DNA from 3 places in the Paenibacillus sp. V4I9 genome. Region 1 is predicted to be linked to each of the others. Evidence: riboswitches for the same ligand, from Rfam matches in the RefSeq annotation. Region 1 holds a riboswitch; each other region holds the start of a gene.

Region 1 (10,441 bases):
AATGAGCAGAACGGCATTCGGCTCGCTTGCTCGACCATCCGAAATCGATGTAAACCGCCCAATATTGGCGGGTATTGGGCGTTCGTGCGTCCACCAATTCGGTTCACCCGATTCCTGAATAACAGCAATTCGTTCTTCATTAACGACAGCAGCGCTGACCGGGGTCAGTTTATCTGCCGAGTCCCAAACCCAGCCGAAACGACGGCCGAAGAGATCAACAGGAATCGTTTTTTGAACATCCGAAGCCGTCGTAATGACAGCTCTAGCCCCAATGGCTGCCGCAACCTCATGGGTCAGCTCATTGGCGCCACCCAAATGTCCTGAAAGCATACTGATTACATTCTCCCCGTTATCATCAATGACGACAACCCCCGGATCTTTCTTTTTATCCTGTAAGAGCGGAGCAATCATACGAACAACAGCACCGAGGGAAATGATGATAATAAGTCCTTGATAAGCAGGAAATAAGGCTGGAAATAGTAACCGAACACTACCTGTAAAAAGTTGTATCGAGCGCTGCTCTTCGTCACCTTTGACGAATTTGCTCATGTAATATACATCCGTGCCGCTCATTTGCTCATTCAGCTTACGTGCAATCTCGACGCCATGCTTCGTAATAGCTACGATCGCATAGTCATTTTGCTGTCGTATAACAGGAATGACTCCCTCTTGAAGACTAATCGTCATGGCTTAACACCTCTGCGGAAGCGGTGCGTAAATGATTTATCGTATAACTTGGAGCGATACTCCTCTTTGCCGTGAATTTCCGGATCCAATGCCCAGCCTGCCAATATCATCGCATGCGAACGGATACCATGGCTCCGCATATCCTCTTCCAGCTTTCCTACCGTTGTACGAACAATTAGCTGATCAGGCCAAGTAGCACGCTGAACAACCGCAACAGGTGTCTCCTCACTCCACCCCGCCTCAATAAACTCGCTAACAACTTTCTTGATTAAAGTCGCGCTCAGAAACAAGGCGATTGTACAATGATGTGCGGCAAGATCACGCAATTTCTCAAGCTCCGGCACTGGCGTACGGCCTTCCGCTCGAGTTAGAATAACCGTTTGGGTAAGATCTGGTATCGTGAGCTCTGCGCCAACAGCCGCGGCTGAAGCGAAAACGGAGCTTACGCCTGGAATAATTTCATAGCCAATGTTTTCTTTACGCAGCAAAGCGATTTGTTCCATCGTTGCACCGAACATGGCCGGATCTCCGGTGTGCACACGCACGACCATCTTCCCCTGTTTAAGGCGGTCGACAATGATACCAACCATTTCCACCAACTCCATGCCCGAGCTTTTCAGTACTTCTGCTTCAGGCTTCGCCTTAGCGATCAACTCTTCATTCACAAGCGAGTCTGTATACATCACAACATCTGCTTGTTGAAGAAGCTTTAAGCCTTTCACAGTGATCAAATCCGGATCTCCCGGTCCTGCACCAATAATATAGAGTTTCATCTATTTTCTCACCACCATCAAGGTTAAATATTCTAATTCTCGTCCTTGCAGTTCTTCCACATTACGCCAAATCTCTTCCTCCGAGGAAGTAACTTTGGTTAAAACGGATGCCTTATTCACGAGTCCGAGATCGCGAAGTACGGATAGCATCAAATCTATCACTTTAGCGACCTTGATGAACACGACACAATCATGTTCTTCAATGGCCTTGCGCATCTTGTCGTAGTCGTCCATCGCCGGGACGATAGCAATTTGCTCGTCACCATCCGCTAAGGGGACGCCCAAACGAGATGCAGACGCGTTAATCGAAGAAATCCCTGGAATGGAGACAGCCTTTACTTCGGGATGACGTTCGTTCATAAGACGCATCAAGTGAATGTAGGTGCTGTAAATCATCGGATCGCCTTCCGTCACAAAGGCAACATCTTTCCCTTGCACCAAATGTCCCCAAACACTTTCAACTGTCTTCGTCCACTGCATTTCAAGCGCTTCTTTATCCCTTGTCATTGGAAAAGTGAGCCCCATCATTTCTTTTTGCTCCGTATTCACGTACAGCTCTGTAATCGCTAGCGCATAGCTCTTGGCCCCACGCTTCTTTCTTGGGTAAGCGATCACCGGACATTCTTTTAACAATCGAAAAGCCTTGACCGTAATTAATTCCGGATCGCCTGGGCCAACACCCAAACCATATAGTGTACCGAGATTACTCATCGCCTGTTCCTCCCTCCATATCTGTCTGCTTGCGCTGCGCTGTGATGATGTAGATCGGATTCAGTGCGTCGAATCGTTTCATATGTAGGATAGGCTTGCTGCGCGATACTTGTACAAGCGATATCTGCGTTGTAAAACCAACCTTCTCAAACGTCTTATCAGCTTCGTATAACGTCTCTATCGTTGCTGCATTCAACACAATCCTGCCATTCGGCTTCAGTCTAGCTGCACATATTTCTAACAGCTCTTGCATCTCTCCACCGCTTCCGCCAATAAAGATGGCATCCGGATCAGCGAAAGCATCGAGACCTTTTGGTGCTCTGCCATGTACGGCCGTAAGATCAACACGAAATTTGGCGCTGTTTTCCAAGCAATTATGGAGATCGTCTTCGTTTTTCTCGATGGCAAATACAGCACCTTCACGAGCTACGCGTGCCGCCTCAATGGCTATGGAGCCTGTACAAGTTCCAATATCCCATACGACACTATCCACTTGTAAAGCTAATTGACTGATGCTTAATACGCGAATTTCTTTTTTCGTTATTAGCCCTTTATCCGGTTTGCGTTGGGCGAACTGATCATCTTCAATGCCAAGCGGCCAAACAGGACCTGGGGCTTGTTTTTTCAAAATAACCACATTGAGTGGTGAAAATGTTTCCGTGACCAGTTGGTCCAAATCGTACCAACCACAGCGTTCTTCGGCTCCGTCCAAATTCTCTGCCACAAAGGCACGATATTCGGTCATGCCAAAAGAAAGCAAATAAGCCGCAATCGCACTCGGTGAATTCGTTTCATCCGTGAGCAGGGCCACTTTGTCTTTCCCGTCTATTCGCTGCGCCAAGCCCTTGATACTCCGTCCATGGACGCTTGAGATATAAGCATCGTGCCAGCTTTCCCCCATCCGGGCAAAAGCCAGTTGAATCGAGCTAACAGCCGGGTAAATGTGTACACCTTCCAGCTTCTTCTCTACATAACCGCCAATCCCATAAAAGAGCGGGTCGCCAGAAGCCAAGATGACAATGGAACGTTCTTCTTTTTGAAGTTTACTCATGAGCTCAGGCAAGCTGCCTTTTATGACGATCCTCTCGCCCTTATATTCTGGAAAAAAGGCAAGATTACGCTCTCCGCCAACAAGCACTTCACTTTCATGAATCCATTTGATATATAAAGGGAGCAGGCTCCCTTGTCCGTTATCGCCGACACCAATCACTTTCACGCTTCTACTCATTCGTATGCACTCTCTCCATTCTCGCTTAGCTTCACCATCGCCGATTTCCCTAAGAGTTCAGCTTTCATCGAAATGATCACTGTTTCTATGAAATCAAACCCGTCTCTCGCAACCTCTTCTAGTCCAGCTAGGTTACAGCGCTCGCATAAACGCTCAAAATAACGTAAATTTCCTGTACCCGCCATTAAATCTCCAACCTGTGAGGCTGTGTTGGCACCCCTGATTTCTTCAACAAGCGCATCGGACGCTTCCGATTCGATCGCGACCTGTGCAAGAAACCCAAAATCAACCGGAGCACTCTTCGAATGCACCATCATCACACCCTGTGCCACCTTTGAGAATTTACCCATCATGCCGACCAAAGTCACCTTACGAATGCCTTGCCTTTGGGCTTGAATCAGGGCAAACCCGACGAAATCGCCCATCTCGATAAAAGCTTCCTCCGGAAGCTCGGGATACATGTTAATCCCGAATATTTCCGTCCGGCCGCCGGTCGAGAGCACCAGATGCTTGCAGCCGCATTTCACGGCTACGCGAATCGCTTGTGCGACACTGGCCTTGTAGGCCGCACTCGAGAACGGCACCACCGTGCCACGGGTGCCGAGAATCGAGATGCCGCCGAGGATGCCAAGACGCCCATTCAGCGTCTTCTTGGCGATTTCTTCGCCGGCGGGCACAGATACGAGCACGTCAACACCGTGCACGATCTCGTAATGGTCAAGCATTTCCTGCACGGTTTCGCGGATCATTTTCCGCGGGACCGGGTTGATCGCCGCTTGACCGATCTCGACGGGCAGGCCGGGCTTCGTCACGCGACCAACGCCTATGCCTCCATCGATGCCGACGCCAGGCTCGGCACGGAAGCTTACGCGCACGATGATCTCCGCACCGTGCGTCGCATCGGGATCATCGCCGCCGTCCTTGATGACGGCGGCTTCGCCCCACAGTTGCGTGTATTCGCAGCTGTGCAGGGCAAATTCAACCGTCTCCCCGATGGGGATACGGATATGTACGTGCGTTTGTGGCGCTTGCTCGATGAGCGCCACTAGTGCTGCTTTGGCTCCTGCGGTTGCGCAGGAGCCAGTGGTGTAGCCGTGGCGCAGTGGCTTGCCCGGTACTTCCTCCATAGGCGCTACTCCTTACGCGCCGCCATAATCGACAGCGCGTTGACTGCTGCCACGGCAACGGGACTGCCGCCCTTGCGGCCGATATTCGTGATGAACGGAATGTCCAGCTTGGCCAGTTCATCCTTCGATTCCGCTGCGGAAACGAATCCAACAGGAACACCGACGATGAGCCCCGGCTTCGCGATTCCTTCTTTGACGAGTCGAATCAACTCCAGCAGGGCTGTCGGTGCGTTCCCGATGGCATAAATAGCTCCATCCGCTTCCTTAATCGCTTTGCGAATTGAAATAATCGCCCGTGTCGTATTCAGACGCTTGGCTTCCTCCATGACATCCTTGTCCGAGATATACACTCTCACATCGCCGCCGAATTGCTCAATACGCGGTTTACTAATGCCGACTTGCACCATCTGAACATCGGCTACAACGATTTTACCAGCTCGAATGGCAGCAATGCCTGCTTCAATTGCTCTCGGGTGAAAGACAAGACTGCGTCCTAATTCAAAATCTGCTGAAGCATGAATTACACGCTGTACAACTGGATATTGCTCTGCAGTAAACGAATGTTCGCCTAATTCCTCTGTAATCATCTCAAAGCTTTTCTCTTCAATTTCCTGCGGTTGTACCGTTAATGGTTTAAAATCCGTATGAAAATCCATCCTATTTAACCCTCCTAATGAATGCTATCATTTACAAATTGTATAACACCTTGAAAGTCAGAATAGAGCGTCCCATATTCAAGTTCTGGTCTACCTATCACAATACTCGGAATACCCATTTCCAGTGCTGCTTCGAGCTTCTCATCCACGGCTCCGACTTTTCCGCTTTCTTTCGTTATCATTAAGGTAACTTTGTAATGGTCATAAAGTGCTTTATTTAACTCTTTGGAAAAAGGGCCCTGCATAGCCACAATATTTTTCTGTTCAATGCCCAATTCTTCGCATTTCTCCATATTATCTTGGCGCGGAAGCATCCGCGCAATAAGCCTCGTATCGGGAAGTCCAATCAGACGATCAGCAAAAATCTTCAACGTTTTGCTGCCGGTTGTCAGCATAATGCTGCCACGTTTCTCAGCCGCTAACTCTGCAGCCTGTTTATAATCATCAACCGTCGTGATAAGCGCCCCCTGCTCGATGGACAAGCTTTGACGTTCGAAACGAACATAAGGCACTGCTGCCATTTTAGCCGCCGCCATCGCATTCTTCGACGCTTCCTCAGCAAAAGGGTGGGTCGCATCAACTACTACGCGTAAGCCTTTTTCTTGAATTAGCTGGTTCATATCTTCCGCGGTCAGGCGACCTGTGAGTACCGGAAGCCCTTCCGCCTCCATGCTCTTCGCTGCACTTTCGGTCACAACTGTTGTGAGCACAGCATAACCTGCTGCGCGAATCCCTAACGCCAGCTCCCTAGCGTCACTCGTACCTGCAAGAACGAGAATCATCGTTTGTCACCTCTAGCATGGTCATGGTCATGGTCGTGGTCATGGTCGTGGTCGTGGTCGTGCTCGTGTTTGTGATCGTGATCATTATGGTGATGATCGTCATGATCATGATGGTGATGATGATCGATATGCTTCATCGCCTCTAGACGATATTGGCACATGTCGCAGTTCATCTTCACTTCATCCTGAAGCGCTTCCTGCGCGCGTCCAATCAGAATCTCTTGCAGCATCGGATGGAAGCCAAAATAAGGAGCCATCTGGAATTGTTTATCTGGATATGTTTCCCGATACCCTTGAACCATTTGGTCCATACGTTGAATCAAAACGCCTGTGAACAGGAAATACGGCAAAATGATAACCTTTTTTGCGCCGAGCAGCAAACAGCGCTCAATCCCAGCATCCATCAGAGGTGCTGTAACTCCGATAAAGGCTGTTTCCACCCATTTCACCTGAAGCCTCTCCCAGAATAAGCGAGAGATTTTAAACAGATCACTATTCGCATCTGCATCACTGCTTCCACGTCCAACTATAAGTAAAGCTGTTTCACCTAAGTCCTCTTTCACTTGAACTCCGAGATCTTCTACCCTGGAGGATAAAATATCCAGAATTTGTTCGTGTACCCCAATAGGTCTACCGTATGTAAATTTCACCAATGGATATTTAAATTTCGCATCATCAACAGCAGACGGGATATGAATTTTCGCATGCCCAGCTGCAAATAAAATAATAGGAATGACCACAATATGAGTTGCCCCTAGTTCTACACAGCGATCAATTCCTTGCATGATCGTTGGTTGAACAAATTCTAGGAAACATGTCTCCACAATTTGCTCTTGCATCTTACTCGCTATTTCTGAAACAAAGAGGCGAACTTCCTCATTCCCGCCTTCTTCCCGACTCCCATGACCTACAAATAAAACAGCATTCATCCTTTATTTCCCCCTAATTCTAATCGCCGCAAATGGCATTTTCGATGACGATACCTACCATTTCTTGATGGCGGTAACCTTCAATTTCTTTGACACGCTTGAAAAATTTATGAAACCGTTCGTTCGGATGTCCTTCTTTTTGGTATCGTTCCACGATCCTGCCAACTAATTCAACAAGCTCCGCAGGTTCAATTCCTTCTGCAACAGGCTGAGCCGCATGTGCATTTCGACCTACTGTTTTTCCGCCAAGAAATAGATCAAATTTCTCTTTGCGGTAGACGATGCCGATATCTTGCTGAACAGCCCCATAACAAGCCATTCCACACCCGTTGAAGCCAATTTTCAACTCTTTAGGTACTTCTAGATTGCCAATTCGATGATGGATTGCTTCCGCATAAGGAATAGATTCACCTTTTTCCAAATTACAAAAATCGCATGCTTTGATTTGGGCAACATCACCAATCGGTGATAATAATAAACCAAGTGCACTTAGTTCGGATGTAATCTGGTTAGGGTTATTGGTTTGCACACGAACAATCAGTTGATGATGTGGCGAATATTCAATATCTCCACGATCTCCAACAATCTCGCCTAACGCACACAGTTGGGCTGCTGTTAATTTTTTATTCGCGATACCGGGGCTTACTGCAAACTCAAAGATAGATTGGGTCGCAGTCAGCTTATTGTCAAATTCAAAAGGCACCTCTTCATTCCCTTTGGATACTAGCTGCAAGGCTTCCATTGCAAGCTGTAAGGAGTTACTAGGTGACAAATTCGGCGATGACTTCAGCTGGGAAGGTTCTTTAATTTCAGTAACCTCATCCTCCAAGAGTTCATCTTCTTCATCGAACTCCTCCATGGATTCATCCCAATCCTGCTCATCAAATTGTTCCAAAGCCCAGGGCTCTGCCTCGGATTTCAACCTTTGATGTGGCTTGAGCGGTTGTGTTTCAGCACCTAATGTGTATTTCCGTTGATAACCGCGTGGTGTAATCATGAGTCCGTCATACAGCTTGGTTGCGGAATTACCAATAATAATTGTCGTTAACATGCCAATATCATGATTCAGCATATCAGCAAGCGTCGTCACAACAACATGTTGACGATCTCGATACGCACTTTTGACAATCCCAACAGGCGTTAAAGGAGAACGATACTTAAGAAGGATACGCTGAGTCTCAACAATCTGTCTGGTCCGTCTACCACTTCGCGGGTTATAGAGAGCAATGACGAAATCAGCCATCCCTGCTGCCTCAACCCGCTTCGCAATCAGCTCCCATGGCGTAAGATGATCACTTAAGCTGATGGTGCATGAATCATGCATAATTGGAGCACCTAGCAGAGATCCAGCCGAATGAACAGCTGAAATGCCAGGAATCACTTCCACTTGAACGCCTTCCTCACGCGTCCAGCCTTGTTCCATCAATACCTCATAGACAAGACCGGCCATTCCATACACACCGGCGTCTCCACTGGAAATAACGGCAACTTTCTTCCCCTGCTTCGCTTGCCGCACAGCCTCTTGCGCACGACTCACTTCTTCCGTCATGCCTGTTCGAACTACTTGCTGATCGGTTAATAGACCTGCTATAAGATCCACATAGGTGTTATATCCGATGATAACTTCACTTTCCCCAATTGCTTCCCGTGCACGCTTCGTAATATGTTCAAAACTCCCCGGTCCAAAGCCGATAATGAGCAGTTTTCCTGACAATTTGTATCACCCTTCCCCGTAATTACACAAACAAAAAAAGCATCCCTAACATAAGTCATGTTAGAAATGCTTGGTAAATTACTACAGTTAACAAAACCAGAAGTAACCGCTCTCTAACACTCCCTAATTCCTCGTAGGGTTATTGTGTTGTTGAATTAGGCAGGTCTCCTGACTTCATCATCCCCTTGCGCCTTCCCAGGTTGTTACCCAGTGGCATGTTGCAAGGAGTTACCGTAATAAACGGCGATTTTCACAGTGGCGGGTCCGTGCCGGTATTTCACCGGTCTTCCCTTTTAACCATACATCCGAATGGAAATATGGCACCTAATTCCAATGATATGCAATTACGATCATCCTACCATCTATTGATAGGGTTGTCACGTATTTATTCATAGATGGCTTGATAGAGTCCTTCCATCAAACTCTGGTAACTGCTTGGATTATAGGTCATTTCTGCAAAAGAAACTTGAATGACCTTATTGATCGTTTTAACGATAAAAAAACTATCCTCCCCACGCTCCGGGTCAATATAGGTATAGCACTCTAAGTGATTGCTTCCCGTTTTTTGACGTAAAAATTCCGTTGCTTCCGCACTTAAATTCGCATATTTAGGCATAGTTAGGTTCCTTTCCATTTAAACGAAGTGATGCTATCTATTATAGCGTATTTTTACCCTTTGATTCCTATTAAACGAGAAAGTATTTCTTTAATTTTCAGAATTTTCGTACTATAATGAATCTATCAAGATATCGCTTTCATTATATGAAGGAGGAATTGATATGAGCAGTCATGAAACGAATGGATTGGTGTTTGTCTTTACTGGCACTAGCGGTTCTGGTCGTAAAACAATTGCCCATCACATTGCCAAAGAGCTTGGTTTCTCATCTGTCGTCTCCTACACAACTCGAACACCTAGACCCAAAGAAATCAACGGGAAGGATTATAACTTCATCTCACGCAAAGTGTTCATCGATTGTGACATTGCAGGTGAATTTTTTCAAACTGTTGAAATTGACGGGAATTTCTATGGTATTAAGAAAGCGGACATCGATGAAGCGCTTCGCAAAGACGGACTTATCTATGTCATTGTGAATCGTTATGCAGCTAACCGTTTCAAGTATACATTTGGAGAAAGAGCTATCCGCTTGTTCATCTATGTCAACAAACAAACGATCATGGAACGCATGCTTGCTCGTAACACGCCAACAGACGTCATAGACCACTACATGAACCACTACATAGAGGAAGTCTCCTACCGCAAGGATTGTGAACATGTTTTTGAGAATATGAATTTACAAGAAACGATCGACAAAGTGAAGGCAACCATGCTCGCCTATATGCCAACTACAACCAGTTAAGTGTGCTATTAACGCCAAGAGACCCGGTGATCGACATCACCGAGTCTCTTTTTTACGATCCAACATTCATTTTAATGGGGCTTTTTTCCTCTTCAAGGCCAAGAATCCGCCTAATAGTGAGACCGGCACGATGACAACAAAGCCAATCAACTCATACCATAACGGAATGCTATGATTGGTTAACATGGAATCAAATCCGATTGCAGCGCCGATGACACCAATAATGGCCGAATTGAAATATTCGGCACGCTTCGCAACCTTAGCGGCGATGAATCCGCCAAGAAACGACCAGAACAATCCAATTACCAGAAGCAAAAGTAATAGGCCTACATTCGAATATATAACACTTACATCCTGCTCATCCACTGGGCGATTAGCAAAATAGATACCGCCAATTAACGAAGTCGATATCAAAGTCCCCAAGTTATCAACCGCTATACCAAGCAGTACACCCAGAAAATGAAATTTTCGTTCAC
Region 2 (10,441 bases), 1.5 Mb from region 1:
TCAAACAAAGAAGCATCTCTGATTAAAATACCTTGATGCCCCAAATGCTTCTGGGCCATCTTCACATCGATGCCCATCCACTCAGGAAACGAAAAAAGCAAAAAATTCACATCACTAGGCACGACCTCAAGACCCAATTGCTCAAGCTGCAAGGTGAGCCATAGCTTCTCTTCCTTCAGCCACTGCCAGCTGGACTGCTCAAATTCCTCATCATCAAGAACAGCTGTACCGATGCGCTGTGCTAAATAATTGACACTCCACTGCACCTGAAGATGTTGGATTTGCCGAATCATATCCGGGTGAGCCACCATAAAGCCTAAGCGTATACCCGGGATGGAATAAAATTTCGTCATCGAGCGGATGACGACAAGCTGCTGACTAGTGGAAGCGAGTTTGAGTAAAGAGTGTTCCTGCTCATTTGGCACAAAATCCATGAAGGCCTCATCGAGCACCAATCTACGGTTGCTCTGTATAAGCATATCCAACACTTGACGAGGAACCAGCTTCCCTGTTGGATTATTCGGATGACCTAGAAAGAACAAGTCCACTGCCGAATATGCGGCTTCAATATCTTGCTTCTGCAATTCAAAATAGTGTTTTGACGTTAGAGGAATGTTGTAAATACTCCCTCCTGATTTATGAACAGCTTCCTCATATTCACTAAAAGAAGGCATCGCTAATCCGGTAACAGAGGACTTTAACACTCGAGCAGTCAGATCGATCAGTTCCGCTGCCCCGTTGCCAACCAGAATGCTTTCCACCCCGATATCATATTTCAATGAAAGCTTGTTTCTCAGCTCACGCACGGCGGGGTCGGGATATTTGACCATATCGCGCCACCCGTCTCTGAGAATATGCTTCACAACCGAAGGAGGACCTAACGGATTCATATTCGAGCTGAAATCCAAGAATTGCTCCTTCGGACGGCCAAAGGCTTCTTCCGCCGTCCAAAGGTCGCCTCCATGCCCATAGCGTTCTAGCATGAAATTCACTCCTTTCACATTGGTATGAGTTATATACATTTGAGGCTGCGACTATCTCTGATCTATTGGAATTTCTAAGGTGACTTCCCGAAACAGAAAGTGTATTGCATTGGAAAAAATTGAATGTAGGATGAACACTGAATAAATGAATCCTTCTCTGTTGAATGATGTTGTAGAAAGTACAACATTGGTAATCACTATAGCCTGTCTACCCTCACAAAGCTGTTACGAAAATGGTAATGCCCAACAAAAGTAGTGTTTCGAGGAGTTCATTCAAGGCACCATATGTATCTCCAGTTAAACCGCCTAATTTACGGCTTATATACGTGGCTAAAAGCCAACCTATTAGAATTGTGCCTATAGCAAAGCTAAAAATAATAGTTAAACCATAGAATAAGGAGAAAGATATCACGCTAGAATCAAGCCATGTGGAAAACATAGTGACAAAAAGCGTAGTAGTAAAGAGGGCTACTATTCCGGACATAGTCACATGCCATTTGGTAACTCCTCGAAAAAAACTCCCTAAACCTGAGTCTCGCCGGGCATAGGGCCAACCATAAATAGCTGCAACCATAAACCAACGACTCCAGATGGGAACGATGGCAAGTAAGAAGCATACACTGCCCATTCCACCAGTACCTAGCAAGGTGTAAAGAAGCGAAAATTTGAGGAGCAGGTGGAGAACACAAACGATGACACCCATGGCGCCTACGCGACTGTCTTTCATGATTTCCAGCATTTGCTCACGGGGTCTGTGGCTAAGAATACCATCAGCGGTATCCATTAGCCCATCTAGATGCAGGCCGCCTGTTAAGACGACCCAGAACCCAAGCAGCAGAACGGCTGCGGGCATCGCAGGCAGGACAAGGCTTAACCCTTCGCCTGCTAGGAGTAAAAGAAGACCGATGACGAATCCCGCTAGCGGATAGAATATCACGCTTCTTCGGAATACTCGGTCTGTATAGTCAATTTGCACAGGAATCGGCAAACGGGTTAAAAACTGAAAGGCTGCTATGCAAGCACGCAGCCAGTCTAGTAAAACAGTACGAGTAGTATGCACAGCAATCCTCCCATCACTACAAAGCTGACGCCGTAAAGCATCCTCACGGCGTAGACAATATCCTGCTGCATCCGTGGACGCAGCGGCCAGCCCAGGCGGGCGCGCTCACTCGCAGCGCCGCCATAGACGTTCAGCCCGCCCAGCTCAATTCCGAGTGCCCCGGCTACCGCCGACTCCGGAATTCCGCTATTCGGGCTGGGGTGCAGGTGCGCGAAGCGGCGAATCGCTGCCGCTGTGCGCTTCGCCGAGAGGCCCGGCTGCAGCAGGGCGACGAGGATCAACAGGAGGCCGGTCAGCCTAGCCGGGATCCAGTTCATAACGTCGTCCCAGCGGGCCGACGCCCAGCCGAAATGACGGTATCTGTCATTTCGGTAGCCCACCATCGAATCCAGTGTATTCGATGCCCGGTACAGCATCGCGAGCGGCGCTCCGCCGATCAGCGCATAGAACAAAGGCGAGATGACCGCGTCGACGATGTTCTCCGCAACGGTCTCCACGACTGCACGCGTCAGTTCTTCCTCACCGAGCTCATCCGTATCTCGGCCTACGATGTAGCCCGTGTACTTGCGAGCATCTGCGAGATTCCCTATACGCAGCGGATTGTAAACTAGATAAGCGGCATCTTTTAATCCTTTAATAGCTATCGTTGTGGAAATGAACCACGTAGAGACCAAGTATCCAAGCCACTCATGTATCGAGCGAGCAGCAAGAATGAGCACCAATATAAGGCAAAAGCTTAGCATTACAGTAGAGACTGTAAGCAGCATACCCTTAGCTCTCAGCCATCCAGACGATTTAACTGACGTCTCTTTTCCTTTATGTAACTTGCCTTCTACCCAGCGAATGAAGCGTCCGATGAGAATAACCGGATGTGTCGGCCACTTCGGATCACCAATCAGCCAGTCCAGCGCAATGGCAGCAGCCGTCATACTAACGATCTCCTGCCAAGAATATATCCACATATTGATCACCGTTCCATGCCTAAAGCCTTATTTATTCCAGTCGATAAGCTCTGCTTTTTAGCTCCATGGGTATGCCTACAGTGACAAGGAATACCTGCTGACATACCTCAGCTAAGCGTTGATTCATTCGTCCTGCCAGATCACGAAAACTGCGGCCAAGCGGATATTCCGGCACAATGCCGTCACCCACTTCATTCGTAACCAAGATGAGGTGTCCACGGTAGGAGGAGACTTCTTCTACAAGCTCGTCTATGCGTTTCATTACCCGAGCAAACGCATCTACATCTCCCTCATGATGGAGCAACCAGTTGGACAGCCAAAGTGTCAAACAGTCGACCAAGACCACAGCTTCCTCCCCGCTCTCCTGCAAGCAGAGCAATAGCTCCCGCAGTTGGAAAGGCTCCTCCCGGGTATCCCATGGATACCCCGAGGCAAGCCTCATCTGCTGATGCAGCTCAACCCGCTCCTTCATTTCCTCATCATAGATGTGGGAAGTCGCGATATAAATCCCTCGTTCGCTGCCATGCATGGCGAGCTTCTCCGCGAAGGAACTCTTGCCGCTGCGCGCGCCGCCCGTAACCAAAACCGCCATGGCGTCTTCGCCTCCTTATCGATGCTTACTGCGTAAGCTTGCCTTTTATCGGCATGCCCCTAAACGGCTAACCCCGCGACACGCCTGCGCTTTCGAATGTCGCCATTTCCTTCATGATTTTGCCTGCGGCATCGATCAAGTGAAAGGCAAGCACCGCGCCCGTTCCTTCGCCCAGGCGCATATCCATCTGCAGCATCGCTGCGAGGCCAACCGCTTCGAGCAGCTTCGCATGTCCCTGCTCCTGCGATAAGTGCGAGGCGAGCATGTAGGACGCGCTTAGCGGTGCTAATCGGCTCGCCACAAGCGCAGCGGCCGACGAGATGAAGCCGTCGACGACCACCGGACAACGATTCTTCGCTGCGCCGAGAATCACGCCAACAAGTCCGGCGATCTCCAATCCGCCGACCTTCATCAACACATCGAGCGCGTACTCAGCGCTTGATCTGTTCACCTCACCCACAACAAGCCCATTAACAACCAAAGCCTTATTCACAACCGACACTTTATGCCGCCATTTGTCATCATCAATGCCCGTTCCCCGGCCAACAGCCAGGCTGGCATCCAAGCCCGTCAATGCGCACAGAATCGCTGCGCTGGCCGTTGTATTGCCAATCCCCATCTCTCCCATAGCAAAGAGTCGATAGCCCTTTTCCACCAACTCATCTACAACTTCTACACCAGCTTGTATTGCCTGCACAGTCTCATCCAACGTTAATGCCGCTTCACGCGCCATATTACGCGTCCCTTTCCTTACTTTGCGAGAAACGAGATTAGGATGCTCCAGGTCAGCATTAACCCCCATATCGACACAGACAACTTCAGCGCCGGCATGTCTGGCAAGAACGTTGACAGCAGCCCCGCCATATAGGAAATTAAGCACCATTTGAGGCGTTACTTCCGCCGGATATGCACTAATCCCTTCCTCACATACGCCGTGATCCCCGGCCATTACGATGACCGCTTTTTTATCAAAAACCGGCATCACTTCGCCCGTAATTCCGGCAACCTGACGCGCAATATCTTCCAGTTTCCCTAGGCTTCCCTGCGGTTTCGTCAATTGATTCAAATGCTCATTCGCTTGGTTCACCACATCTTGATGAACAGGCTTAATGCTATCTATAATCGCTTGCAACTTATCCATGACTGTGTCCTCCTATAGCTCAACTATTTTCCTGGCTGTAATAAAATTTGCGGCGCATCGTTAACGGGGTGCTGCAGGACAATCGGTTCAGTTCCATACACTTCGCTGATTAATCCGCTGGTAATGATTTCATCAGGTGTTCCTATCGCTGCTAGCTCGCCATTATGTATAACCATTAATCGCGTGCAGTACTGTGCAGCCAAATTCAAGTCATGCAGGACAGCTACAACCGTCAACTCGGATTCGCACTGCCATTCCTTGATGTAGTCCATCATCTGTACTTGATATCCGATATCCAGGAACGTTGTTGGTTCATCCAGCATAAGCAGCCGTGGCTGCTGCGCCATCACTTTAGCAAGCGCGACACGCTGCCGTTCACCGCCGCTGAGGCGCTCGATTGTTCGATCAATCAGCGGTTCCAAGTGCAGCTTCCGGACAATACCCTCAATTAAACCTTCCGCATCAGCCGACTCCTCACCGAGCCAATTCTGAAAAGGATATCGGCCCATCTCCACCACTTCACGGACCGTAAAGCCTACTGGAGGCAGCGCATCCTGCTGAAGGACAGCAAGCCATCTAGCCAGTTCTTTCCGTGAATAAGCGGATACTAACCGGCCATCGAGTTCAACACTTCCGTTTTTAACAGGATCAATCCCTGATATTAGACGGAGTAACGTCGACTTACCGCTGCCGTTTGGCCCAATAATGCCAAAAAATTCACCCTGCTTAATTTCAAAGCTTATGTCCTCCAACACTTGCTGTTCACTAAAGCTTCGGGAAAGGTGCTCCACTTTAATCATCTTGATCAACCTCTTAACGTTTTCTTATCCTTATGGAGCAAATAAGCAAAAAATGGCGCACCCAGAAATGCCGTGATGACTCCGAGTGGAATTTCGGTTGGACTCAGCAGGGTGCGGGCAAGTGTATCTGCCCAGAGGACATAAATGCCGCCGCCAATTGCGGACAATGGAATAATCAAGCGATAATCCGGCCCTACCAATAATCGAACTAAATGTGGCACGATGAGCCCGACAAAGCCGATTACACCAGCAACGGATACCGCAGCGGCAGTAAGGAATGTAGCCACAATAAGTACAATCAGCTTCGTACGCTCTACACTAACACCGAGATGTGACGCCTGCCGCTCACCCAGAGCCAGTAAATTTAACGACCTTGCATAGCTAAGCAGCACGACAAAACCGATAAATAAATAGGGTGAAATGATATATGTATACGACCAACCTCGCATTGCCAAGCTGCCCATTAGCCAGAAAATAATTTCATTAATGACTTGATTGGAAATAGACACCATGAATGATACGATTGCCCCTAGAAATGCCTGCATGACCACGCCTGATAAAATAAGGGTCTCCATCTTCAGCTTCCCTTCGATCTGAGCAAGCTTAAGAACCAGAAATAAAGAAAAAAGTCCCGTTACGAAGGCAACAATAGGAATCGACCATTGTCCAAACCACGCCACTTGCAGCCCAAAATAGATTAAAAATGCGGCTCCTACAGAAGCCCCCGAGGATACACCGAGTGCATAAGGATCCGCAAGTGGATTGCGCAGCACACCTTGAAAAGCTGCCCCTGCAATTGAAAGTGAGGCCCCTACAAGAATCCCGAGTAATACACGGGGAAATCGCACTTTATTGATAATTTGTTCCGACGACTGCGGCCAGGTGGCATCGATGTGATCTCCCAGCCAAGGAAGATGCTTGGCGAGAATACTGGCAATTTGCAGAACCGGAAGATTAGCGGTACCCAGCGACAAGCTCGCCACAATAGAAAGAAGAAGGAGTATGACCCCTACTCCTCCCCATAGCATTAATTTTCTTTTCATTTTATTTCACCAGTTCGGGATAAATGCCTTTCGCCATTTCAAGCAGCCCATCGGTCATTCTTGGACCCGGACGACTGAGCATGTTCTGGTCGAGGCCAATCACCTGCTTATTTTTCACGGCATCAATGGCATCCCAACCGCTTCGTGTGCGGATAATTTCCTCTAGCGGTTTCTTGCTCTTACTATCAACTACGCCATTGGCGAACAGAATCACACCTGGGTTTTGTTGAATAATTTTCTCTTCACTGATTTGATACCAGCCTTTTCCGTCTCCTGCAACGTTAATCCCGCCACATAGCTTGATAAGCTCATCCATAAATTCACCGCTGCCAACTGTCCATCCCGGGGCAAATTCAATGTATACCTTTTTCTTGTTCTCTTGCTTCACGTCTTTCACTGCATTAACAACCTTTTGACGGTCCGCTTTCATCTTAGCAACCACTTTTTCCGCTTGCTCCTGATGATCCGTAATAATTCCGTATGTTTGAATATTCGCAATGGCATCATCCACCGTTTTGGGCTCCACTTTAAACACATTGATATTCAAAGCACGCAGCTTTTCTACCGTATCGGATTTCATAGAAACCCCAGTAAACACAACATTTGCGTTAGATGCGATCACCGCTTCTTGGTTAGGTTTCGTTATGCTGCCAAGCTTCGGCTTCGTTTTCGCCGCTTCTGGATAATCATCAAAATCAGATACGCCAACAATATTAGCCTCCAGCCCAATTGCAAAAAGGGCTTCAGTCTCCGCCGGAGACACAGATGCAATACGCTCAGGCGCTTTATCAAAGGTAAACTCCTTGCCCGTAGCATCCTTTATTTTCAATGGATAGACCGTCTTTTTGGCTGCTGTTGATGGTGCTACCGTCGTTGCAGCAGGAGCTTTCGTCCCCTCCCCGCCAAGCTTAGACGGATTAGAAATTTCCGTTTCCTTTTTGCCGCAAGCTGCGAGACTAAATGCTGTTACTAGCGCTACTGTAAGAATAAATGCTTTTTTTACTGAATTACTTTTCATCTGGCAAACCCTCTCTCTAAACAATTTATTTCGATTGACCCTAACAAAAAAGCCCCTTTGTTCTCGAAGGAACAAAGGGGACGATAAATCGCGGCGCTCAGCAACCCCTAAGGTTGCTTCCTGATTTAACGCGATCCTTTTCCTCGAAGGATGTCGTAAACGGCACCATGGGCAGGTATCCTGGCTCTCCTGGCAACTGATGCCTGGATTACAGTGGCGGGACCGCGCCGGACTTTAACCGGGCTTCCCTTTTAAGTGGCAATCTCTTCGTAATGAGCTTACCAGCACCTATGGCTGCATATTTTACTATCAATCTATTTGTCGATTATAGACTTCTTGTTACTTTTGTGCAATTACTTTGAGAACTTGCTTCGACTCATTCAACTTCGGAGCATTTTGAGGAATAAAAGCCACCAAGCCTTTTCCTTCAAAACCTTGCTCTTTCATCCATTTGTTTCCTGTAAGAGGAATACCATATAGATGCTTTTCAGCAGGTTTGCCCTCTTCTGCTATTTGAATAACGCCATCCGGATAGTCTTCCGGTTTGATGGTATCATCCAAAGAAACGAATCCCGCTTGATTACTTAGTGATTTGAATTGATCTTCGGCAAGAATGAAGATGCCGTTGCCTCCTGCTGCCAGCTCTACAATCATTTTTTCCATCGAGAATATAGGTGATGTATTGATTTTGACTGTAGGAACCTCGCCCACCTTGGATTTCAAAGAAGCCTCCAGCTTGTCCCCCGCTTCACTTGGAAAACCATTAGAGCCCATTATAAATATAGATACATCCGGCTTCGGCCCGCCGCAACCCGTAAGCATCACCATAAGCCCCACCATCATAACCAACAGCCATTTCACTTTCATGTTGTGAGCGTACCTCCGTTTGTTATCTGAATCCATCGATAGTCGCGAGAAAAGTCGGTTTTCACCGACTTTTTTTCCCATTATGCATATATTCATTTATTTTTTGGTCTAGGATTGTGCTTAATTCGACGACGGAATCAGATGTCATTTCTTCCCCATCAAAAACCATCTGTTCTAACCTGCGTCGCAGAGAATGAATCTCTTCTTCTAGTAAGGTAAGGGAGTTTTGCTTCTTCGCACGCTTGGTCAACCAACGTTGTCCGAAATCTTGTTCACGAATTTGAAAATGTTTTTGATAGGTTGATAGTTGATATTCCAAAAAAGCCATGCTCATCCCTCCTTACTACAAGAATACCAGTTTTCATCAATAATGAACATATTTATTTACGTTATACATTACAATTTTCTCATGAAATTTCCAATTCTCTCTAATGCTTCATTTAGTTGAGAAACACTATAGGCATATGAACAACGTAAGAAGCCTTCTCCACCTAAACCAAACACATCTCCAGGCACGGCAGCAACCTTTGACTCAAATAATAGTCGCTGCGCAAACTCTTCTGACGTTAATCCTGTAGCGACAATACTTGGAAATGCATAGAAAGCGCCTTGCGGCTCATGACATTCAAGACCAATATCTCGGAACCCTTTTACAATCAGACGTCTGCGCTGATTATAGGACTCGATCATCCGATCTTTCTCTTCCAAACCATTCGTCAACGCCTCGTGAGCAGCAACTTGACCCATGACTGGTGCGCACATCACGGTATATTGATGAATTTTGGTCATCGCCGAAATCAGCTCCTGGTGACCGCAGGCATATCCCATCCGCCAGCCTGTCATAGCAAAAGCTTTGGAGAAACCGCTAACTAAGATTGTCCGGTCTTTCATTCCTGGAATAGCAGCGAAGCTCACGTGCTTCTGACCATAAGTCAGCTCCGCATATATTTCATCGGAAATGACAATAAGATCGTTCTCTTCAATGACTTTGGCAATCGGAAGCCAATCCTCATAGGTCATAATACCGCCTGTTGGATTGCTAGGATAGCAGAGAATTAATATTTTGGAGCGTGGCGTAATCGCGTCGCGAAGTGCTTTCTCAGTCAGCTTGAACTGGTCCCTCGCGAAGGTCTCGATCCCAACAGGTACGCCGCCGCTTATGCTCGTGATTGGGGAATACGAAATATAACAAGGTTCAGGTATAAGAATCTCGTCGCCAGGCGTTATCAAAGCTCGGAGAGCTAAGTCAATCGCTTCACTGCCGCCAACCGTAACAAGGACTTCATTCGATGGCTCATATTTCACTTTAAAAGACGTATGAAGGTAATCGGCAATCGCTTCACGAAGCTCAGGTATACCTGAGTTTGGCGTGTATTTCGTTCTACCGCGTTCCAAGGAATGCACAGCTGCTTCACGAACATGCCAAGGTGTTGAGAAATCCGGTTCCCCTACACCAAGAGAAATAATATCTTCCTTGCTGTTACTCACTAAATCAAAAAACTTCCGAATACCTGAAGGCTTCATTTCACGTACGGCAGGAGCGAGGTAGTCCTGCATCGATTTTACCTTGTTCTGCTGGATCGTTATCTCATCTTTGATCATGGCGTTCCCTCTTCTTTACGGCGAAACGAGCATTCGGTGATCGTCTTCCTGATCCTCGAATATAATGCCGTCTTGTTTGTATTTTTTTAATATAAAATTCGTCTTTGTTGAAAGTACACGATCGATCGGCGAGAGCTTGTTGGACACGAAAGAAGCGACTTGTTTGAGGGAACTTCCCTCAATTTCTACAAGTAAATCATAAGCGCCAGACATGAGATAAACCGATTTGACTTCTGGATATAAATAGATCCGTTCCGCGATAGCATCAAACCCGTGTCCGCGTTCCGGCGTAATTTGCACTTCAATTAGGGCGGTAACCTTTTCGTCATCCACTTTACTCCAGTTAACTACTGTCGCGTATTTGACGATGACC
Region 3 (10,441 bases), 3.3 Mb from region 1:
AATTGTTTATAAACACAGAGATTTGCAAGGTGCTTACCATGAAGTGAAGAAGATGATTGATTGGTTGGGACTGAAGCAAGGGGCCGAAGTGCTTGATTTATGCTGCGGGATGGGCCGCCACTCGATGGCGCTGGCTGAGTTCGGTTACGATGTAACGGGCGTGGATTTGTCCGAGGTGCTTTTGAATGAGGCGGTTAAGCTAGATGAAGGAAAGCAAGTAACATGGCTGCGCGGAGATATGCGTGAGGTACCTCTCGACCGGCAATACGATGCTGTCGTGAATTTGTTTACTTCGTTTGGCTATTTTGATGAGGATGAACAAAATGAGAAGGTGCTTCATGAAATTCATCGGCTTCTAAAAGAGGGCGGCCGTTTCATCATCGATTTCTTGAATCCGGTTTACGTTCAGTCGAATCTCGTTCCTCAATCGGAGCGAACGGAAGAAGATCTATTGATTCGTGAAGCAAGAACCATTGAAGATGGTTGTGTGCGTAAACGGATTGTGATTTCGCAAAAGGGTACGGCTGATCGGCATTATCTGGAGCAGGTTAAGTTGTATGATCGAACGGCGTTTGAAGCTATGCTGTTAAAAACTGGTTTACATATTGATCATGTATACGGTGAATATGATGGACAGGCTTATGATGCTGAAGCATCTAGCCGGTTAATTTTTGTGGGGCATAAGGAAGGATGAGTACTCGGAAATGAACATCGTGACTGAACATACGGATGAGATCACGCAAGTGAAAGTTCCGCTGCCCTTTCCTCTGCGGTGGGTGAATGCTTACCTCGTTCGAGGTAGCGACGGGTATACCGTGATTGATCCGGGGCTTCATACCCCGGATGCGGAAGCGCTCTGGGAGCAGGTGCTGCAGGAGCGCGGGATCGGTTTCAAGCACGTGGAACAGATCGTGCTCACCCACCACCATCCCGACCACTATGGGATGGCAGGTTGGTTCCAGGAGCGCACGGGCGCGCCGGTTCTCCTCTCGGAGACCGGACTAGCGCAGGTGCAGCTCCTGTGGGGCCCGGAGCAGCCGATGTCGGCGCTGCTCCTGACGCTCTTTGCCCGGCACGGCTTCCCGGAAGCCGGGCTGATCGAGATGACGAAGCACATGGTGAGCTTCGTCTCGCTGGTGTCGCCGCAGCCACTGATGACGACGGTGCTGCGTGAAGGGCCTGTGCGCCTCGGGGACCGCGTGTACGAAGCCATCGATACCCCCGGCCATGCCGCGGGTCATCTGTGCTTCTATGACGCCGCGGCGGAGGTGATCTTTTGCGGCGACCATGTGCTGCCGCAAATATCGCCGAACGTTTCCTTCCTCCCGCAGGTGGAAGAAAACCCGCTCGGCGCGTACCTCAGCAGCCTGCAGGAGATTGGCAGGCTGCCTGTGAAGATGGCTTACCCGGGGCACCGGGAGCCATGGTCCGGCTTTGGCGCACGCGCAGAGGAGCTTGTGCGCCATCATCATGAGCGGCTTGCGCTCATGGAGGGGCAGCTAAGCGCGCCGCTTAGCGCTTATGAGGTGTGCCGGGCGACGTTCGGCGACCGGCTGAGCATACATCAGATGAGGTTCGCGCTGTCGGAGACGATCGCTCACCTCATCCTGTTAGAAGTAGAAGGCCGGATCCAGCAGGTAGACCCAACCGCGGAGCTCATTCAATATATCGCGATATCGAAGTAGCAGCCGAAAAGCCTCCAACCACAGATTTAGTGGTTGGAGGCTTTATTACTTTCAGGGGAAGTGCATCGTCCAGTCCACTACATTTTGGGGAACTAGCATCCGTTATATTTGGAGAAACGCACGTATTTCTATTCTAGCGGAACCAGAATCCGCTATTTTTAGGAAATTCTACGTATCTCGATGGCTAACGGAACTAGAGGACGCTATTTCCAAGAAAATTAGGCTGTTCGGATGAAAAACAGTGAATTAGCGAATCCTCGTTCCTCTTACTCATAAAAATAGGCGTTTTACGGCAAATAAGGCTTTCACGTTCCGTTAATAGAGTTCCGACTAACACTAGTCAGTATCCTTGGCTATTGCTGAAGCCCGTCGCTCGATTCCTTACAAAACTAAATTCAATTCTCCCAACAACTCACCACTCTACGGCAACTCTTCAATAAAGCATTTTACTCACTTCAAAGGCTTACTATAGGTAGGAATATTATTATGCGCCAAACGGCCACAGGCGGCAGCTACGATTCCACATACCATATCATCGATAAATGTATTGCATTTTCCCTCGGAATGATCGCTATCGAGGTCTTTAATAATCCCGATTTTCTCTTTGTCAAGGTATCCGAAATTCGTGAGTGCAATGGTCCCATACATGAGTGGGACAGCTGTTGCTATACTTTCATCAACCCCAAAAAGCCCTTCGTCTTGTCCGACAATATGATTATATTGGGGGTTGAATTCTCCTGCTTCGACGGCTGTATCAATTTTGATCGCCAATTGAAGGGCGTGGAACGTTTGTTGTTTTCGTAATACGGCAAGCACATGCTCTTCACAAAGGCTGCGCTCCATATCCGGATTGTAGGGGCGTTGAAGCTGATCCAGAATATCCACCATATCCTCCAAAGCCACGCCTCTCGACTCGAACAGAGCCAGGTTACGCGCTGTATAGTCCTCTTTCACATTTTCAGAAATGATTGAACTTGCAGTTGATGCAACAATGGCACAGATCCCTTTGGAAATAAAAGATTTAGGACGTTTGGTCGGAAAGAAGAAACGGAATTTACAATCCATAAATCCAAAAAGAGAAATCGCCCCGCTGCCATATAGTCCGCAGATGGACATAGCAATGGTGCGATGAACATTATAGGCTGGGTCCTTCATGCTAGCTAGAAGCTCGGAATCATGTTTGACCTTCTTTTGGAGCTCCATGAGCGTGGACATAACGTTATAGGTTTCTGTTTTACTTAATACACCAAGTAGAGTCGTTGTGATCGTTTCATAGGGAATTTTCTTAATTCCTTTGATTTCGACGAGTAAGCGAGCAACGGCTTCTTCGATGACGGCTTGGGAATAGTGACTAAAAACCTCTTCACGGAATTCGTTGAAAATGTTTGCTTTTTCTTTAAGGAATGTTCTCATTGAAGCGCCTCCAAATTAAGTCAATTCTTTATTTTTGAGTATAGCATATCTTTAAAAGATGCCGAAGGAAGTTAACTCCCAAGATTTTACTTGTTGCTATGTCCAACAGGCGCAGGGTTTAAATCCAGGTGCATGACTTTTTTTCAAATTGGGACAAAAAGTAGTTATAAATCGGACAAAGCCTCGTATACATAATAATACGAAAAAGCAGTGTACAGGCCATGCAAAGAAAATACAGGGCAGATGCTTCTTGAGCAAGCTTCTGCAAAAACTTGGAGGAGGAAATAAGCTAATGAAACATCAACATTGGATTCGTTCAGCCGCTATCGCGGGGGTAATTGCCTTGCTGACCACGGGATGTTCGGTTCTGGGCACTGGGAAGAAAAGTGACATCGATGCACCTCCGACAACGGGTGCGGAAGCTGACGCGAAGACGACATCAGCAGCCGTTACGATCGATATGATCGAAGACAATTCATCACAGATGACGGTATATGTAAAAGATGCAAAAGGCTTCGTAGCTCCACTTAGTCTTGGATTACCAAAGACGGTGTCTGTCGCCAAAACGACTCTCGAGTACATGGTGGACGGAGGACCAGTTGCAAGTTTGCTTCCATCTGGTTTCCAAGCTCTGTTGCCTAAAGGTACGAAAGTCGTAAGCTTGAATGTTACTTCAGACAAGCGTGCCATTGTTGATTTCTCTAAGGAGTTCCTCAATTATGATGGGCCGAATGAGAGAAAGATTTTGGAGGCTATCACTTGGAACCTGACGAGCTTCCCAACCGTAGAGAAAGTGCAGCTGCGTGTAGATGGGAAAGATCTGAAGGAGATGCCGAAAGGGAAGACACCGCTGGATACTCCTCTTGCACGCTCTATGGGGATCAACATTGAGAAGGCTGAGGACGCTGAATTTGGTCAATCCACACCGGTTACACTCTATTTCTTGAATCAAAATGATCAAAATTACAAATATTATGTACCTGTTACAAGGCTCGTCAAAAGGACGGATGATGTCGCGAAAGCGGTTGTCGAACAGTTGATCAAAGGGCCTGATCAGAAGAAGGGTCTGGCTGCTGTTCTGAATGCTACAACGGAAGTGAAGAGCATTAAGCCGGCGGATGGCGTTATAACGGTTGACTTCTCCAATAAATTCCTTGGTGCCGATCAGAAGGCATCCGCTGAGGCTATGCAGTCCGTTATTCTTTCATTGACCGAGAATACAAGCTTTAAACAAGTCCAAATTAAAGTGGATGGAGCTGTGAAGCCTGTAACTAAAACAGCTCATATTAATCCGGCTAAGCTTTAAGAAGCTTGCCCGGTTCTAACGACCTCTATGCAAAAACGCTGTCTTCAACAAGGCGCTTGCATAGGGGTTTTCTCAGCATTATAATCAATGTTCCGCATCATTGTTTTTGGCTTGGGATGCTTTTCGCTGGCTACTTTGTTACAATGGGGCGTAGGAACAAAGCTTCTGATGGAAGCAACAGGAGGAGAACAACATTTATGAGAATTGGCGGAAGAACGAATCAAGAACTGCGACCTATGAAAATAACCCCTCATTATATAAAACACGCGGAAGGCTCGGTGCTTATTGAGGTCGGGGATACCAAAGTGATTTGTACAGCGACGATTGAAGAGCGCGTCCCACCTTTTATGAAGGGTCAAGGGAAAGGATGGGTTACAGCCGAATATTCAATGCTGCCTCGTGCTACGCAGGTTAGAAATCAGCGTGAAGCTGCCAAAGGTAAGCTTGGTGGACGTACGATGGAGATTCAGCGTCTTATTGGCCGTGCGCTTCGTTCCGTGGTGAATTTGGAAGCATTAGGCGAAAGATCCATCACACTGGATTGCGACGTTATTCAAGCGGATGGCGGTACTCGTACTACGTCAATTACCGGCGCTTTTGTTGCTATGGCATTTGCCATCGATAAGCTGGCGACTGACAAAAAATTAGCTAAATTCCCGATTAACGACTTTCTGGCTTCTGTGAGTGTTGGTGTTATTGGCCAAACACCACGGCTGGATCTGAATTATGAAGAAGATTCACATGCTAAAGTAGATATGAATGTCGTGATGACGGGGCAGGGGCAATTCGTAGAAATCCAAGGAACGGGCGAGGATGCTCCTTTTTCCCGTAAGGAACTCGATGAATTGCTCGCTCTTGCTGAAACAGGCATCCATACGATGATTGAAGAGCAGTCCAAAGTATTAGGCCCGATCGCTGATCGCATTCGAGGTGTACATCATGCTGCTACAAAGTAATTTCGTCGTCATTGCGACGCGTAACGAAGGAAAAGTAAAAGAGTTTGAAAAGCTTTTTGGAGCAAAAGGCTACAAAGTTCGCTGCTTAACGGATTACACGGATCTTCCGGAAATCGTGGAGAGCGGAACGACGTTTGCAGAAAATGCACGGATTAAAGCACAGATTATTTCGGCACACCTCCATGTGCCGGTTCTTGCCGATGATTCAGGTTTGTGTGTGGCGGTTTTGAACGGTGAACCGGGTGTTTATTCAGCCAGGTACGCTGGAGAGAATGCTACGGATGCAGACAATAATGCTAAGCTGCTGCAAGCATTGAGCGAGGTAGGTTCAGTAGACGGATTGCCTGCCGACGCAGAGCACCCCAAGCTTCTTAGTGAAGCTTCCTTTGTCTGTGCGCTTACCCTCATCGATCCTGTAGCGAATGAAGTGATTGAAGCGGAGGACTCTTGCCGTGGTTACATCATTGGCGAAGAACGTGGCGAAAGCGGCTTCGGCTATGATCCGTTATTTTATATCCCTGCTCTTGGGAGAACGATGGCTGAATTAACGATGGAAGAGAAGAATGAGATGAGCCATCGAGCCAAAGCTTTGCGCATGTTTTTGGATAGACTTCCTGATCAGAACGGCTAATTTCATGAAGAAACCTGCTTCCACTTCATCGGTGGGTAGCAGGCTTTTTTGATTTATCGGATGGAAATTTTATAGGAACGTAACCAAGTATCTACTTGCGCCAAATAGGCGAATAGTTGAGGACCTGTCATCAACTGACCAAACCATGGGAGATCGAAATCATTCGTCTCTGAGCTGGCGAGTGCACGGATTTTTTTAACATCAATGAAGGGGAGCAAGGGTGAGCTGGGGTCATCTAGAATTTCCAACACCCATTTTCTCACAGCTGCCAAGTAATTAGGATTGTGTGTCTTTGGATAAGGACTTTTCTTGCGAGTTAGCACATCCTCAGGAAGAACACCTTTGAGCGCTTTGCGCAAAATGCCTTTCTCCCGATCACCCGATGTTTTGATTTCCCAGGGAATATTCCAAACATACTCGACAAGACGGTGATCGCAGAAAGGGACGCGAACTTCAAGTCCGACGGCCATACTCATACGATCCTTTCGATCCAGAAGTGTAGGCATGAACCGAGTAATGTTTAAGTAAGACATTTCTCGCATACGGTTTTGCTGCTGTGTTTCCCCAGCTAACCGCGGCACTTCGCTGAGTGCTTGCTGATATCGATTGTTGACATACTCGACTGGTTTGATCCAATCCACAAGATCGGGAGCCAGCAGGTCGATGCGATTGTTCAGTTTTAAAGACCAAGGGAACGTACCCGCAGCCAAAGCTTCTTCGTTGTGGAACCAAGGATATCCACCGAATATTTCGTCAGCTGCTTCCCCGGAAATGGCAACCGTCGCTTCTTTTTTGATCTCACGGCAAAATAAATAAAGAGACCCATCAACATCAGCCATCCCTGGCGTATCACGGGCAAATACCGCTGTTTTCAGAGATTCCACAAGCTCGGGTGTGTCGAATTCAATATAGTGATGCTCAGTTCCTAGATGCTCTGTCATCCGTTTAATCCAAGGTGCATCTGAATTTGGCTGAAATATGTTTGCTTTAAAATGTTTGTCATTATCTTTGTAATCAACGGAAAAAGTATGCAGAGCGCCTTGCCCGCTTTCCTTGTAATGAGCAGAGGCAAGTGCAGTAAGCGCACTAGAATCAAGACCACCCGATAGAAGAGTACAAATGGGTACATCAGACACAAGTTGGCGCTGGGATGTATCTCTGAGCAGTTGTTGAACTTGTAATGCAGTAGCAGCGATATCGTCGGAGTGCTGGTGGCTTTCGAGCTTCCAGTACGTACGAATGGATAAGCCGTTGCGGTCAAATACAGCGCATTGTCCTGGTTTGAGTTCTGACATATTGCGATAAATCCCTTGACCAGGTGTGCGAGCCGGACCTACTGCGAAGATTTCAGCCAAGCCTTCCGCACCAACCTCTGCTTGGAAGTCGGGGTGCGCGAGTATGGCCTTCGGCTCAGAGCCGAATAGAAGCACACTATTTTGATGAGAATAAAAAAGCGGCTTTACGCCAAGCCGATCTCTGACCAAATAAAGAGATTGTTCTTGATCATTCCAGGCCGCGAAAGCGAAAATGCCATTAAGTCGATCTACACAAGCTCTCCCCCACTCAATAAAGGCAACAAGCAGCACCTCTGTATCACAGGTCGTGCGGAAATGATGTCCACGAAGTTCGAGCTCCTTTTTGAGTTCAGGTGCGTTATAGAGTTCGCCATTATATACGATCGTATACGTGTAGTCTCCTTGTTTCCGTACCATAGGCTGAGCGCCGTTTTCCGGATCCATTACACTAAGACGTCGATGGCCGAGGGCACAATGCTGTGAAATCCAAGTACCAGAAGCATCAGGTCCACGCAAATGGAGCGTTTCCGTCATATTTTCTAGAATGGACGGGTACCCGGTCAAGTCTTTCCGCCAATCTATCCAACCCGTTATTCCGCACATAGACGTTCCTTCCTTTCCTTATAAAGAGAGCATGATGATAAAAGGTATGCAAACTCAAGGTATATAATGTCTGTCCAGAAGTGGATGGGCGCAGTCGCTGGACGGATTTTGTGTTTTGTTGACAGGCCTGATACAATAAACCCAATTCTTACTTACTAAATGACAAAGGTGATGACAATGAAAAAGAAACACTCCAAAGCACAAATTGATTATCTGGCCTCAAGAGAGCATTTTCTGCAAATTAGTAACCAAGCGGATAAACGAATTGCGGAATTAAAAGAGGAAGGTAAAGAAGTTGGGCAAGCAGAAATGGAAGAAATTATTGAGCGTGTAGGCTTGCATCGTGCTTACAATGAACTTACCCAAGCTGAGAATGTCTTAATTAACTGGACACAAACGGCTATCAAAACCGAACCGGAATTTATTCAAAACCGCACTAATTTTGAGGAATTGTACGAAAAAGTCAAAACAGATGCAGAAGCAAGAGGCGCGATTCTTAATCTTGCCATGCGTTTAAATTTAGAGCTTGTGTGACATTCTAAAGAGGTAGTGCCATTCTTTCTTCAGGAGGCGAATGCTCATGGATAGTCATTTCATTAGCAAGCTGCACGACAAGCAGAAGAAAGCCGCGAAGAATTTGAGGACCCAAGGTGACGGTCAGCCAGGCAGTAATTTGCCGCACAAGAAGCACTAAAGTCTAATGGCACCATCAAGAGCCTGTAAGGAGATCTCCTTACAGGCTTTTGCTTTTCCTTCGTCCTTCGGCTTTAATGGGTATTTTAAACAGCATATTTGATACGATATTTCTCCATACTAATCAAGTGATCATTATTTCAATTTACAGGAGGATTAATCCATTATGGGCAAAAAGAAAAGTATGGACCAGCGGACTCAAAGCACAATCGATCATTCGAAGCAATCTTCTCGCATACAGGCCAATCTGGATTCAACAGAGCCTGGACATCACCAACCGAATCGTCCTTCCGTTTAAATGAGTGATTTGAATTCGTAAATACAGCATTCGATGAAGCCCCTGCCATTTGGTAGGGCTTTTTCCTTGTTTGTAAGTAGACTATGAGGTAAGATGAGATTTAAGTTTAAAAGATTTAAATAAACTTGGACACAATTTCATATTCGAAATAGGTGCTTACGTTCCGCTTTCCAAGCGCAGGGTAAGCTTAAAAGGGAAGATCGGTTAGAAGCCGACGCGGTCCCGCCACTGTAACAGAGGAGTCAACGTCTCTATCTCTATGCCACTGATCGACCGATTGGGAAGGCTGACGTTTGATGAAGATCCTGAAGCCAGGAGACCTGCCTATTTCAGCAGCACAGTTATATGCCTACGGGAGATAGGGAGGTGTTCTTATGAGTACGTGGGATCTATCAACAGTCCAACATCATGTACTTATCTGTAACGGGGGATCTTGCCTGAAAAATTCAGGAGATGAAACAACACTAGCCATCCGAGATGAAATTTCGAAGAACGGAGCCGAGCATCTTATACATACAACTCGGACTAGATGTAATGGCCGCTGTCAGGACGCAGGTGTTGTTACGGTGTATCCGCAAGGGATTTGGTACAAGGAAATGACACCAGAGACTGGGAGAAGGCTTGTTAGAGAGCATTTACTAGAGGGGAAACCACTCCAGGAACATATGATTTATAGCTTTGAGGAACGTTTTGTGCCAACCGGCATAGGAAATAAGGGCATTAGCCGCATACAAAGTAATAAATAATTATCATACATACCGTCCTAATACCAAAAACCCCATCCAAACTGGATGGGGTTTTAACTTTATTGTAGAGTCGTTGATTATCATTTATGCAAAAGATGACTAACGTGATACCACGACTATGTATACGGTCAAGTTGCTTCTGCTCGGCGAGTAATCTCAGGCTTAGGAATGGCAGCATTCCGCAGACCGTAGGTGACATCCTCATAAGGAGTATTCAGAATGATCTGCTGTTCCAAATCTTGAAAGACAAGTCCAATGTCTTGACGTAATTGTTTAAGTTCTTTGCGAGTGTAAGTCAAAGGTTCGTTCTCGCATAAAACTTGACCCGATGAAGGTGAATGAATGCCAATAGCATGAAGAAATAAAGTTGATTTTCCAGAACAGTTATGACCACAAATGGCCGTTAATTTTCCCTCGGGGATGCGGAGCTTTAACTTGTTCAAAGCTATAGTCTGTGAAGCGGGATAGCTGAAACTCACTTCTAAGGTTTCTAAAATCGTGCTCATCGGATACTCCTCCAATTCCAACGCAGCCAAATTTCGAGCAGCAGCAGCGTGAACCCTACATAACTTTCCAATTTATATCGAAAAGGTACAGGATTAGCTCGGTAAGGCGCCATGTGAATGTCATCCGTAAAACCTCGGGAGACAAGGCCATTTGACAATGATTTATACCGCTGCATCGTTTTGATAAACATTTGAACAATAATAATGGCTGTATCCTTTAGTCTATTTTGGAAACCGGTTTGACCGCCTCTTGATTGCTGAGCTACATACATGTTATTAGCAATTTCAAATAGGATGAACAGAAACCGA

What was found. Region 1 has a riboswitch for cobalamin ahead of cobJ (precorrin-3B C(17)-methyltransferase). Riboswitches for the same ligand answer to the same signal wherever they lie in the genome.
Region 2: it holds a riboswitch for cobalamin, as region 1 does, so the genes downstream of both, QFZ81_RS28025 (ABC transporter substrate-binding protein) here and cobJ (precorrin-3B C(17)-methyltransferase) in region 1, are expected to answer to the same signal.
Region 3: it holds a riboswitch for cobalamin, as region 1 does, so the genes downstream of both, QFZ81_RS06230 ((2Fe-2S) ferredoxin domain-containing protein) here and cobJ (precorrin-3B C(17)-methyltransferase) in region 1, are expected to answer to the same signal.

The regions. Positions count from the first base shown of each region.
Region 1 is NZ_JAUSZE010000001.1:4,536,040-4,546,480, forward strand. Features, by position in the region: gene QFZ81_RS21385 (cobalt-precorrin 5A hydrolase) at 1-687, opposite strand, end outside; gene cobM (precorrin-4 C(11)-methyltransferase) at 684-1,460, opposite strand; gene cobI (precorrin-2 C(20)-methyltransferase) at 1,461-2,171, opposite strand; gene cbiE (precorrin-6y C5,15-methyltransferase (decarboxylating) subunit CbiE) at 2,164-3,399, opposite strand; gene QFZ81_RS21405 (cobalt-precorrin-5B (C(1))-methyltransferase) at 3,396-4,526, opposite strand; gene QFZ81_RS21410 (precorrin-8X methylmutase) at 4,532-5,182, opposite strand; gene cobK (precorrin-6A reductase) at 5,197-5,964, opposite strand; gene QFZ81_RS21420 (sirohydrochlorin chelatase) at 5,961-6,893, opposite strand; gene cobJ (precorrin-3B C(17)-methyltransferase) at 6,913-8,607, opposite strand; cobalamin riboswitch at 8,749-8,950, opposite strand; gene QFZ81_RS21430 (hypothetical protein) at 8,993-9,223, opposite strand; gene QFZ81_RS21435 (guanylate kinase) at 9,387-9,965, shown strand; gene QFZ81_RS21440 (hypothetical protein) at 10,032-10,441, opposite strand, start outside.
Region 2 is NZ_JAUSZE010000001.1:6,068,169-6,078,609, forward strand. Features, by position in the region: gene cobD (threonine-phosphate decarboxylase CobD) at 1-983, opposite strand, end outside; gene cobS (adenosylcobinamide-GDP ribazoletransferase) at 1,198-2,043, opposite strand; gene cbiB (adenosylcobinamide-phosphate synthase CbiB) at 2,016-3,005, opposite strand; gene cobU (bifunctional adenosylcobinamide kinase/adenosylcobinamide-phosphate guanylyltransferase) at 3,037-3,597, opposite strand; gene cobT (nicotinate-nucleotide--dimethylbenzimidazole phosphoribosyltransferase) at 3,665-4,738, opposite strand; gene QFZ81_RS28015 (ABC transporter ATP-binding protein) at 4,762-5,538, opposite strand; gene QFZ81_RS28020 (FecCD family ABC transporter permease) at 5,544-6,581, opposite strand; gene QFZ81_RS28025 (ABC transporter substrate-binding protein) at 6,583-7,599, opposite strand; cobalamin riboswitch at 7,753-7,906, opposite strand; gene QFZ81_RS28030 (type 2 periplasmic-binding domain-containing protein) at 7,939-8,466, opposite strand; gene QFZ81_RS28035 (aspartyl-phosphate phosphatase Spo0E family protein) at 8,528-8,794, opposite strand; gene QFZ81_RS28040 (aminotransferase class I/II-fold pyridoxal phosphate-dependent enzyme) at 8,863-10,068, opposite strand; gene QFZ81_RS28045 (Lrp/AsnC family transcriptional regulator) at 10,084-10,441, opposite strand, start outside.
Region 3 is NZ_JAUSZE010000001.1:1,273,806-1,284,246, forward strand. Features, by position in the region: gene QFZ81_RS06180 (class I SAM-dependent methyltransferase) at 1-694, shown strand, start outside; gene QFZ81_RS06185 (MBL fold metallo-hydrolase) at 705-1,685, shown strand; gene QFZ81_RS06190 (phosphatidylglycerophosphatase A family protein) at 2,136-3,098, opposite strand; gene QFZ81_RS06195 (GerMN domain-containing protein) at 3,391-4,404, shown strand; gene rph (ribonuclease PH) at 4,602-5,360, shown strand; gene QFZ81_RS06205 (XTP/dITP diphosphatase) at 5,344-5,991, shown strand; gene asnB (asparagine synthase (glutamine-hydrolyzing)) at 6,045-7,889, opposite strand; gene QFZ81_RS06215 (hypothetical protein) at 8,067-8,423, shown strand; gene QFZ81_RS06220 (DUF4023 family protein) at 8,470-8,583, shown strand; gene QFZ81_RS06225 (hypothetical protein) at 8,749-8,880, shown strand; cobalamin riboswitch at 9,014-9,222, shown strand; gene QFZ81_RS06230 ((2Fe-2S) ferredoxin domain-containing protein) at 9,255-9,626, shown strand; gene QFZ81_RS06235 (ATP-binding cassette domain-containing protein) at 9,755-10,132, opposite strand; gene cbiQ (cobalt ECF transporter T component CbiQ) at 10,129-10,441, opposite strand, start outside.